3 regions of the Neobacillus niacini genome follow, and region 1 is predicted to be linked to each of the others. Evidence: riboswitches for the same ligand, from Rfam matches in the RefSeq annotation. Region 1 holds a riboswitch; each other region holds the start of a gene.
What was found. A riboswitch is a leader RNA that binds a small molecule or an ion and turns the genes downstream of it on or off. The one in region 1 is predicted to bind lysine.
Positions count from the first base shown of each region.

Region 2: linked by a shared signal. The riboswitch ahead of ACN6MT_RS04465 (transporter substrate-binding domain-containing protein) and the one ahead of dapA (4-hydroxy-tetrahydrodipicolinate synthase) in region 1 are both predicted to bind lysine.
Region 3: linked by a shared signal. The riboswitch ahead of ACN6MT_RS11835 (aspartate kinase) and the one ahead of dapA (4-hydroxy-tetrahydrodipicolinate synthase) in region 1 are both predicted to bind lysine.

Region 1 covers NZ_CP183883.1:148,655-150,985, forward strand. Annotated here, with positions in the region: gene ACN6MT_RS00760 (class I SAM-dependent rRNA methyltransferase) at 1-950, shown strand, start outside; lysine riboswitch at 1,117-1,297, shown strand; gene dapA (4-hydroxy-tetrahydrodipicolinate synthase) at 1,425-2,303, shown strand.
Region 2 covers NZ_CP183883.1:933,516-935,846, forward strand. Annotated here, with positions in the region: gene ACN6MT_RS04455 (LrgB family protein) at 1-138, opposite strand, end outside; gene ACN6MT_RS04460 (CidA/LrgA family protein) at 108-512, opposite strand; lysine riboswitch at 696-877, shown strand; gene ACN6MT_RS04465 (transporter substrate-binding domain-containing protein) at 981-1,817, shown strand; gene ACN6MT_RS04470 (amino acid ABC transporter permease) at 1,879-2,331, shown strand, end outside.
Region 3 covers NZ_CP183883.1:2,463,692-2,466,022, forward strand. Annotated here, with positions in the region: gene uvrC (excinuclease ABC subunit UvrC) at 1-861, shown strand, start outside; lysine riboswitch at 931-1,109, shown strand; gene ACN6MT_RS11835 (aspartate kinase) at 1,229-2,331, shown strand, end outside.

The sequences.
Region 1 (2,331 bases):
AGACTTTGAAGGCTGCCTTCGATCAGAGAGAATTTTTTTACAACAGTTCTGAAACAACAGCATTTCGAGTGTTTAATGGTGAAGGCGATGGAATCGGTGGTTTAACGATTGATTACTTTGATGGTTATTACTTGATTACCTGGTACAGTATAGGCATTTATCATTTTCGAGAATTTATTATAGATTCATTGAAGGAATTAGTGGAGTATAAAGCCATCTATCAGAAAAAGCGTTTTGATGAAAGTGGTAAATACATTGAAGAGGATGACTTCGTCACAGGTAAACGAGGAGAGTTCCCAGTTATCGTGAAGGAAAACGGCGTCAATATTGCCGTTTATTTAAATGAAAGTGCTATGGTCGGTGTATTCTTAGATCAAAAGGATGTTAGAAAAGCATTACGAGATAGGTATACACAAGGGAAACGGGTATTAAATACATTCTCCTATACCGGAGTGTTTTCAGTGTTTTCCGCTTTAGGTGGCGCAAAAAAAACGACAAGTGTCGACCTTGCTAATCGTAGCAAACGTAAAACAATTGAGCAATTCCAAGTGAATGGAATAGCATATGAGGATCAAGATATCATTGTAGAGGATGTATTCAACTACTTCAAATATGCTGTAAGAAAAGGGCTACTGTTTGATGTCGTTATTCTTGATCCTCCAAGTTTCGCAAAATCAAAAAAGTTTGTTTTCAGTGCAGAAAAAGATTATAAAAACCTGTTAAAGGATGCCATCTCAATAACGGAGGATAACGGAACGATCCTCGCATCCACCAATTCTAGCTCTTTTAATATGGACAAATTTAAAGGGTTCATAGATACAGCCTTTAAGGAATCAAAAAAACGCTATAAAATAATGGAAGAATACTCACTTCCTGACGACTTCCGAACCAATAAACATTACCCAGAATCGGACTACCTAAAAGTAGTTTTCATTAAAAAGATAGGATAAAGTTCCAGTTCATAGGAATTTACTGTCCACCCCACACGGACAGTGTCCACGAGTGGTGCCTGTCACCGCAGTCCCTACGGTGACAGGGCACCTTTGCTCTTGAATTTTATAGAATTTTCTGCTATTATTATTAATAATTAAATATTTTCTTACTTCATTACCTTGAAGTGAGGATAGAGGCGCAAAGACCATAAGTACGCAATAGGAGGATAATGAGGTCCTAGGATGATTGTGGAAAGGGGAATTTGCCGAAGTGGTTAGAATCTCATTTGTCTATGCCGCTGGTTCTGCTATTGAATAAATACAGAACTGTCATATAGGTGACTATATGGAGGGCTATCTTACGCAAAGGAACGGTTTTAAATTATGTTTCTACTGCAGTAGCGAGCCTTCGTTGCTGCTTTTTTGCGTTTACTATTGATTGACCTGATCTACCTCTAATTTTTATTAAAAATTATGTAAAGGGTGAGCTTGATGATTTTTGGCCAAGTTTTAACAGCTATGGTGACGCCATTTGATCAACATGGAGAGATTGACTATCACGCAGCTAGAGCACTAGTAAATTATTTAATTGCTAATGGTACGGATGGATTAGTAGTTGCAGGAACCACTGGAGAATCTCCAACATTAACAACAGAGGAAAAAATAGCGTTATTTAAATTCGTGGTCGAGGTTGCAGCCGGCAGGGTGCCTGTCATCGCTGGAACTGGCTCTAATAACACGAGAGCATCTATCAGCTTAACGAAACAGGCAGAAGCAGCAGGCGTTGATGGAATTATGCTCGTAGCTCCATACTACAATAAACCATCTCAAGAAGGGTTATTTCAGCATTTTAAAGCCATTGCGGAAGCTACTTCCTTACCGATAATGCTTTATAATATTCCTGGACGCTGTGCCGTCAACATCTCCGTAGAAACCATTGTCCGCCTCTCAGAAATTAGTAATATTGTGGCGGTAAAAGAAGCAAGCGGCGATTTAGATGCCATGGCAGAAATCATTGGCCGTACTCCGGATACATTTACATTGTACAGTGGTGATGATGGACTAACTATACCAGTCCTAGCCATCGGCGGCGCAGGTGTTGTGTCTGTTGCTTCGCATATCATTGGCAATCAAATGCAGGAGATGGTTACACTATTTAAAAATGGACGTGTTCAAGAAGCAGCTGTTTTACACCGCAGCCTTCTCCCAATTATGAAAGCATTATTTGCAGCACCTAACCCTACACCAGTAAAAGCTGCATTAAATATGCAAGGTGTCCAGGTTGGGGAAGTCCGTCTTCCCATGATTCCCTTGAATGATGAAGAAAAGAGTGCACTGCAAAAAGTACTCCCAATTAACACCCTGGTTTAATCTGATTATCATTCCTGTCCCTTCGTGG
Region 2 (2,331 bases), 780 kb from region 1:
GATGATGACAATCAGGACGGTAGCGGTTAAAACCGGAATGAAAAATGAATATGAGAAACGGTTGTATAATCGGGTCATTGCGAAGAAGGCAAGGACAGTCAATAAAATCATCCAGATTGGGAATAGTGCTTGTTGCATTCCTGTTCATCCTCTCTATTTTTCGCTTTCTTTTCAAAGAATTGGCTTGCCCTTCCTGCTATTGCGATGGTAATTATGGTGCTTAATAGAATGACTATAAAGAGCATTGCACCTTGAACCGAAAGCAAGGAAGGGTAATTCATGATACCAACAGTAGCCGGAATAAAAAACAAAGTTAATATACTTAATAGAAAACCTGCACCCTGCTCAATAAATTTTACCGGGATAATTTTCAAACACAAACAAACGAAAAGTAATATTAGTGCGATAATACTACCTGGAATCATCAGGTGAAAAAGGTTTTGAATCGCCTTTCCAATGAAGGAAAAAATATATAATATACCAATTTGCAAAACAATGATTAGGAATTTCATATGCTCCGGGTCCCTCAAATGAGAGACTGCAACTTACCTTCTTTCTATAAAGTCTACTATTAAAGAACTTTTTTCATTATACACCCATTGATTGCACAGGTGCTTTCTATATGTTTCCATTGACGGATATTGGTTTTATACTGTATTATATAAAAATAATTTAATAAGACCTCACTTTTTATACAGTGAGGTAGAGGCGCGATATTTAACAGTCTTTAGTGGAGCTTGAGAAGCCGTGATGCTAAGGAGAAGGAAATGTCGCCGAAGTTTGTAATATTCTCGTTATTACATGCTGGGTCTGTAGTTAAGAGCTGCAGGACTGTCTCAATAAACTCCCCAGTTTATTGAGTTGTGCTATCTCATTTGGGATAAAGAGAGGACTTAAGGGCAACTATGTATAGTGCGACCTGAGTATACCTCAGGTCGTTTTTTGTCGTAATTTAGAGGAAAAACAGGAGGAGAGACATTATGAAAAACAAGTTTTCATTATTCATAGTTTTATTGGTTTCAACTATTCTTCTATTAGCAGGTTGTGGGACAAGTAACAGTTCTGATTCTGGATCATCTGAAGATAATACATTTAAGGTTGGTCTTGAAGCGGGATATGCTCCTTTTAACTGGACTCAAAACGATGATTCCAATGGTGGCGTTAAAATCGCTGGTTCTTCAGAATATGCTGGTGGTTACGACGTAGAAATCGCCAAAAAAGTCGCTGAAGGCTTAGGAAAAGAATTAGTGATTGTCAAAACAGAGTGGGATGGCCTGGTACCAGCTTTAACATCCGGCAAAATTGACGCCATCATCGCTGGTATGTCACCGACTGCAGAACGTAAAGAATCAATTGACTTCTCGGATAATTATTATACATCCAACCTAGTAATGGTTGTGAAAAAAGGAAGCAAGTATGAAGGTGCTACGTCCATTCAAGATTTCAAAGGAGCAAAGGTTACAGCTCAATTAAATACATTCCATTATTCAGTGATTGACCAAATTAAAGGTGTAGAAAAGAAAACAGCAATGGATAACTTCCCAGCAATGAGGGTGGCTCTTGAATCAGGGATAATTGACGGATACGTTTCAGAGCGTCCTGAAGGTGTTAGTGCTTCAGCTGCTAATGATAACTATGTAATGGTTGAATTTGAGGATGGATTTAAAACATCACCAGATGATACAGCAATCGCTGTTGGTGTTAAAAAAGGAAGCAAGTCTACAGATAAAATCAATGAAATTTTAAAAGGTATCTCAGAAGAAGAACGCACAAGCATTATGGATAATGCTATTAAAAATCAACCAGCAGCACAGTAATAGTGAGAAACCGGCTGTATTAATCATACAGTCGGTTTTATACAGTAAAGGAGGATAAAAGATGAGTCTTGAGTGGGTCATTAAAATAATTTCAGAAAACTGGCCTATGTTCCTTCGTGGCGCTGGTTTAACACTTATGATTGCTCTTATAGGAACGGTTATTGGAGCAGTAATTGGATTATTAGCAGGGGTAATAAGAACAATACCAATGCCTGAACGAGGGGCAAAAAAATTACTTTTAAACGTAATTAACGCAATTCTATCTATCTATATTGAATTCTTCCGTGGAACACCAATGATTGTACAAGCAATGGTAATCTATTATGGTTCTGCGCTAGCATTTGGTATCGATATGAATGTTTTTGCTGCAGCTATTATTGTTGTATCCATCAATACAGGAGCCTATATGGCGGAAATTGTCCGTGGTGGAATTGTTTCGATTGATAAGGGACAGTTCGAGGCAGCACATGCGATCGGCATGACTCATGTCCAAACAATGTGGAATGTGGTATTA
Region 3 (2,331 bases), 2.3 Mb from region 1:
GAAATTTTGATTCAGGATGAAATTGATTTAAATCTTGCCGAACAGCTTCTTCAGGTTAAAGTCCTAAAACCTCAGCGCGGTCAGAAAAAAGATCTTATTAAAATGGCAATTAAAAATGCGAAAATTGCATTGAATGAGAAATTCTCTCTAATCGAAAAAGACGAGGTAAGGACGATAAAGGCTGTTGAAAACCTTGGGGAGCTTATGGGTATTTATACCCCGCATCGCATTGAGTCTTTCGACAATTCTAATATTCAAGGGACGGATCCTGTATCTGCGATGGTGGTCTTCATTGATGGGAAGCCGAATAAGCGTGAATACCGAAAGTATAAGATTAAATCGGTTAAGGGACCTGATGATTATGAATCGATGCGTGAAGTAACCAGAAGAAGATATTCTAGGGCGTTGAAAGAAGGACTTCCGCTTCCGGACCTCATTATTATTGATGGCGGAAAAGGGCATGTAGAGGCGGTCAGAGACGTTTTAGAAAACGAACTGGGTTTAGATATCCCCCTAGCTGGGCTAGTCAAGGATGATAAGCACAAAACTTCTCAGCTTTTATATGGGAATCCACTTGAAATTATTCCGCTCGGCAGAAACAGCCAAGAATTTTATTTATTGCAAAGAATCCAAGATGAGGTTCACCGTTTTGCGATCACTTTTCATCGTCAAACACGAGGAAAAAGTGCGTTTCAATCGCTACTGGACGACATTCCAGGTGTTGGTGAAAAACGTAAAAAGCAGCTGTTAAAGGAATTTGGTTCCGTTAAGAAAATGAAAGAAGCTACATTTGACGAGTTTAGAGCCATTGGAATTCCAGCTCCTGTAGCAGAGGAATTAATTAAAAAACTTCAATCATAGTGATTGTCAGAAAAATCTTGCTATGCTATAATGATTGAAAATTATATTACTATCACTTTTTAATAATGAAGTGAAGGTAGAGGTGCGAGCTTCAATAGTAATGATTCGGAGAAGGATGGGCTTCTGTGATGAATCATGAAAGGGGATGGTCGCCGAAGTGAAGAAAGTCTCATTTCTTTCTTTGCTGGTCCTGTATTGAATAAATGCCGGATTGTCAAGGTTTAATGCCTTGGAGAGCTATCTTACATTGTAGACGCAGAATTTTTTTGTGTATTCAAGCAATGAGATGCCCTCTCATTGCTTTTTTATTTTTTTTGCGGGGAAACATATAGTGATTCTTAACCTATAACTGAAAGCAGGGGAAAAGATGGGTTTAATTGTACAAAAGTTTGGCGGTACTTCGGTTGGAAGTGTAGAAAAAATCCTAAATGTAGCACAACGAGTAAAAGATGAAACCGATCAAGGGAATCAGGTTGTAGTGGTTGTTTCGGCAATGGGGAAATCAACTGACCAGCTGGTGGATCTAGCAAAAGAAATTTCCGCGGCTCCTAACAAACGAGACATGGACATGCTCCTAAGTACGGGAGAACAGGTAACAATCGCTTTATTGTCAATGGCTCTAAATGAACAGAATCTTCCTGCCGTTTCGTTTACCGGCTGGCAGGCTGGAATTGTCACGGAGCCTGTTCATGGAAATGCCCGTATTACAACGATAAATACAGAAGCGGTAAAAAATCAGCTTGATGACGGTAAAGTGGTAATTGTTGCAGGCTTCCAAGGGATTACGGAAAATGGTCAAATTACTACTCTTGGCCGTGGAGGTTCAGATACGACGGCCGTGGCACTTGCTGCTGCACTAAACGCTGATAAATGTGATATTTATACCGATGTAACGGGTGTATTCACAACTGACCCTAGATATGTGAAGAGTGCACGGAAATTACAGTCCGTGTCTTATGATGAAATGCTCGAGCTTGCCAATTTAGGTGCTGGAGTGCTCCATCCCAGGGCAGTAGAATTTGCGAAAAACTATCAAGTCAAATTAGAGGTTCGCTCAAGTATGGAAAGAGTAAAAGGAACAGTAATTGAGGAGGAAGCGTCAATGGAACAAAATCTTGTAGTCCGTGGAGTGGCATTTGAAGATGAAATTACGAAGGTAAGTGTATTAGGACTTGCCAATTCTTTAACAAGTTTATCAACCATTTTTACAACCCTGGCTGAGAACCATTTGAACGTAGACATTATTGTTCAAAGTACAACAGAAGCAGAAACAGCAAATCTTGCTTTCTCTATTAAAACCCAAGACCTGATGGAGACATTGAAAGTCCTTGAAAATAGCAAGGATGTACTAAACTATGAACAGCTTGACGCAGAAAATCAACTGGCAAAAGTATCAATCGTCGGCTCAGGAATGATTTCTAACCCTGGAGTAGCAGCAAAAATGTTTGAAGTTCTAGCCGCGAACCAAAT